DNA from 2 places in the Sphaerospermopsis torques-reginae ITEP-024 genome. Region 2 is predicted to be linked to the other one. Evidence: predicted binding sites of a transcription regulator. Region 2 holds the regulator's gene; the other holds the start of a gene.
What was found. The regulator HrcA, encoded in region 2, represses chaperone genes, less so after heat shock. The targets are predictions, from matches to a motif close to TTAGCACTCNNGANTCNNGAGTGCTAA.
Positions count from the first base shown of each region.

Region 1: a site for HrcA is predicted at 1,405-1,431, ahead of groL (chaperonin GroEL). Genes of this name have one in related genera too.

Region 1 is NZ_CP080598.1:4,856,340-4,858,755, forward strand. Features, by position in the region: gene fabG (3-oxoacyl-[acyl-carrier-protein] reductase) at 1-65, shown strand, start outside; gene K2F26_RS22530 (MraY family glycosyltransferase) at 223-1,305, opposite strand; gene groL (chaperonin GroEL) at 1,464-2,416, shown strand, end outside.
Region 2 is NZ_CP080598.1:3,317,223-3,319,638, forward strand. Features, by position in the region: gene K2F26_RS15435 (DUF2834 domain-containing protein) at 1-470, opposite strand, end outside; gene hrcA (heat-inducible transcriptional repressor HrcA) at 501-1,586, opposite strand; gene K2F26_RS15445 (rhodanese-like domain-containing protein) at 1,983-2,330, opposite strand; gene K2F26_RS15450 (DUF3352 domain-containing protein) at 2,371-2,416, shown strand, end outside.

The DNA.
Region 1 (2,416 bases), 1.5 Mb from region 2:
CTGATCCCGCCGCAGCTTACATTACAGGTCAAGTCTTTAACGTCGATGGTGGGATGGTTATGTAAAGAAGGTGACAGGTGACAGGTGACAGTTAAGAGGGAATAGGGAATAGGAAATAGAAAAATCTTCATTCTGACTCCTGACTCCTGACTCCTGACTCCTGACTCCTTGATATCCTGACTCCTTGATATCCTGACTCATGACTCCTGACTCCTGTTGTAATTACGAATTACCATGTATTCTTTGTAAAACCGTAGCACCCAACAGCAGAACAATACTAGCAGCAGAAGCCAGGATCACGGGTAAAGTCATACCTTGTACCGTCATAGCCAGTACATTAAAAAACAAGGTGACAGACCACAAAGTAAAAGCCGCCCGACGTTGGGAAAAACCCCAGGCCAGCAAGCGGTGATGTAGGTGATCCTTACCGGGTGTACTCAAAGGGTTTTTGCCGGCTAAAAGTCGCCTAATAAAAACCTGAGTAGTATCTAAAACTGGCAACATCAAAAATAAAACCGTTGGTATCAGGGCAAAAACTGTACTTTGTTGCAACTTGCCTAAAATGCTAGTGGCAGCTAAAACATAACCGAAAAAATACGCCCCCGCATCACCCATAATGATCCGTGAAGGATGAAAATTGTGGCGTAAAAAGCCCAGTGCAGCACCACCCAAAGCAGCTAATACCAGGGTTGCTGCTGCTCGATTATCAAACTGAGCAGAAACTCCCAACAAACTCATTGCTGTAATAAAACTGATGCCACCGGCTAAACCATCCATCCCATCCATCAAGTTAATAGCATTGGTAATACCCACTACCCATAAAACTGTTAAAGCCATTGATAGCAAAGAGTCAATAGGAGTACCAAAAGTAACTTTCACACTGATACCATTAGCCACTAACAAAAGGGCTGTGATCATTTGCGCCCACAAACGCACAGAAGGAGGTAAGCAAAATTGATCATCAATAAAGCCAACCAAGACGAGAATAGAACCTCCTAACAAAATTGTGAGTACCTGAGCCAATACGCCTTGAAGTTCAATGGGTCGTAGCAGACTAGCAACGACCACAGCCGCAATAACGCCAGCATAGATAGCCAAACCTCCCGCATTAGGTAAAGGTTCTCGGTTAAGTCGTCGGGCGTTTGGTTGATCAGCCCAACCTACCCGCAAAGCAAATTGACGGATAGTCGGAATTAAACGCCATGTAACCAGCCAAGCCAAAATAAAAGTAAATACTACCGCCAACCAGCCGGAGCCGCTAGGGTTAGCAATGCCAAGGGATTTAAGGGAGTTGTCTAAATTCATCTCCCGATACAATCATTAGTGCTAATGTCCAAAATAAGTATCACCTGTAATCTTAATCAATTTTTTATTGTTATTTGTTAAATTCAATAGTTGGAATAGTTAGCACTCCTGTCTTGTGAGTGCTAAATTGTCTAATGGAAGAGATAGAGAAAACAAACATGGCTAAGATTATTTCATTTGATGAGGAATCACGGCGATCGCTAGAAAAAGGCATTAACGCCTTAGCGGATGCAGTTAAAATCACCTTGGGACCCAAAGGCCGCAACGTCCTGTTAGAAAAAAAATTTGGTATTCCCCAAATTGTCAACGATGGTATCACCGTTGCCAAAGAAATTGAACTAGAAGATCCTTTAGAAAACACTGGCGCAAGACTGATCCAAGAAGTGGCATCCAAAACCAAAGATACAGCAGGTGATGGAACTACCACAGCCACAGTTTTAGCACAGGCATTAGTTAAAGAAGGACTCAAGAACGTCGCTGCTGGTACAAACCCCATTGCCTTAAAACGGGGTATTGATAAAACCGTAGAAGCATTGGTAGCAGAAATTGCCAAAATAGCCAAACCAGTAGAAGGAAGTGCGATCGCTCAAGTTGCCACAGTTTCCGCAGGTAACGATGAAGAAGTCGGCAATATGCTGGCCGAAGCAATGGAAAAAGTCACCAAAGATGGTGTGATCACCGTTGAAGAATCCAAATCCTTAACTACCGAACTAGAAGTAGTAGAAGGGATGCAAATTGATCGTGGTTATATTTCTCCCTACTTCATCACCAACAACGACCGGATGACAGTAGAATTTGAAAACGCCCGCATCCTCATCGCCGACAAAAAAATCAACGCCATTCAAGATTTAGTACCTGTACTGGAAAAAGTAGCCCGTTTAGGTCAACCTTTATTAATCATTGCTGAAGATATCGAAGGTGACGCTTTAGCAACCTTGGTAGTCAACAAAGCACGGGGAGTTTTAGCCGTTGCTGCCATTAAATCCCCTGGTTTTGGCGAACGTCGCAAAGCCTTATTACAAGATATTGCCATTCTCACCGATGGACAGATGATTTCTGAAGAAATTGGTTTGAGCTTGGATACAGCTACCTTAGAAATGCTGGGTACAGC
Region 2 (2,416 bases):
ACATGAATAAATCTGCTAGTTTGCCATTGTTGGATAAAATCACTCCAATTTCCTTGTAAACCATAAGCAAATAAAACCACCGCACCTAACATTAATAAAATCCCAGTAATGCGAGAATCAAAGATTTTCAGAAACAGATTTTTATTACCTGTAAATTCTTGATTTGGTTCTCTTAAAGCTAGATATGGTAAAAGTGCAAACGCACCTAAAGCAAAGGAAACTGTAGCAAAAGGCCAAGCTGGTATTTTTTGCCCTCTACCATCAAGAAATAATACGGAACTGTAAATTAAAGGCCATATTCCCATGATATTAAATAAGGCAATAATCACAGGATTAATACCTTCCCAGTTTCCTGTAGAAAGATTGGTGATTAACTCTAAACTTTCTGGGAAATTATCAGGAGGTGCAAATAAAAAGGCGTAGGAAATAAATCCTAGCCATATTAAACCAAAAGAGATTTTTCTCAACATAATTAATGTAATTTACGCAGTTTACGTACTTTACGCAGTTTGACTAAAAGCTTCTGAAAGATATTCTGCTGCTGCTGCTACTACAGCGATCGCATTTTCATAGTCTAACCGAGTTGGTCCCAAAACACCTATACTTCCCACCGGTACAGCACCCCGACGATAACTAGAAGATATCAAAGAACAGGTTCTAATCGGTTCTAAAGGGTTTTCCGTACCTATCCGCACCGTCACCTTGGGTTTACCCGTTTCCTCTATTTCCGTTTCTTCACATATTAACCGCCATAACTGTTCTTGTTCTTCTTCCAATAAGTGCATAATCGTCTGTACCTGCTGCACTTGGGCAAACTCCGGTTGACGCAACACCTCACCCACACCCCGCACCATGATTTGTGTAGCTGAAGGTGCAACAGCACGACGGAGTAATTCTGTCAAGGAACTTTTCAACAATTCCCCATAACGTTGAAACTCTTGATCTAACTCACTCCAGTCAAGCTGGGCTAATTCCAAGAGCGTAAAACCCCGCAGATGACTATTCAAAAAGTTAGAAACTATTTGTAATTCTCGATCAATTGTTTCTGGATCAGGTTTATTTGCTGACTCTCTTGTAAACAGATCCATTACCTTGGAATGGGTTTCATAACTATCCGTCACCACAATCAGCATAACTTTCCCATCTTCAACTTGTAAAAGTTGTAAATGTCTGAGTTGTGCTGTGTTAGCTTGTGGCATGGTAATTAAAGTAATGCAGCCACTTAATGTTGCTAAAATTTGCGCTGCACCTTGCAGTAAAGCTTCTAAACTCCAATCATCCCAATGTAGACGCTGTTGTAAAGTAGATTCAACCTCTTTAGCTAAAGCTTCCGACGGTTTCATCAACTTATCAACATATATACGATAACCAGAATCAGAAGGTACGCGCCCCGCAGAAGTGTGTGGTTGGTAAAGTAACCCCGACTTTTCCAAAACACCCATAACATTGCGGATGGTAGCGGAACTGACACCAAGATCAAATTCCTCAATCAAGGCTTTAGAACCAACTGGTTCAGCAGTGGCGATATAATGGCGTACAGTTGCCCAAAGTATATGTTGTTGGCGATTTGTCAGATGGAATTGCATAGAATATGTTTTACTGAAGGCAAATTTTAAGCAAAGGTTGAAAAATTTTGTTAATGAAACCGTAAAAAAGATTGATTATTAATTAATGCAAAAGCAAAATCGTAAATTATATATTTATCCTATATTAGTTAGGTGCAAAGCTTCCTGTGAGAACTTATTTTGTACGTGATTATTAATACAGCCTAGCTCACAGCACAAAAAAGGCTAAATTCTCATCTATTTATCATATTATCTTATATGATTTCTTAATCAAGCTGTATTTTTAGCTACAAAAATTAGATTTAGCTTCAGTTGCATTGCTGACTATTGGTGATTGGTAATGGGTAATGGGTAATGGGTAATTGGAAAAAAGGGAACAGGTAAAGAAGTTTCTCCCCAGTCCCCAGTCCCCAGTCCCTAATACCTTGGAATTACAGGATCAACTAGGATAGAATAGGCATCAATACCACCTGTAATATTTTTAACGTTAGTAAATCCTTGAGAAACTAACCACTGACACATCTGAGCAGAACGCATACCGTGATGACATAATACCAGAGTTTCCGCATGGGCATCAAAACGGGTGGAAATGTCTTTGTTCCATTGTTCATATTCACTCAAAGGAAGGTTGACAAAACCATCAATTTGTGATATTGCCACTTCTTGAGGTTCACGCACATCTATTAACTGTAAACCAGAATCACCATTTGCTAAACGTTCCGCTAGTTCTTGAACCTTAATTTCAGTAAAAGATTGACCAGTCATGCAGTTTCTCTAAACAATCCTAATATTTGTCATACTATTCATGGTGACAGAAAAGCGAGAAAATAGGTTGAATGTGAATAATCAAC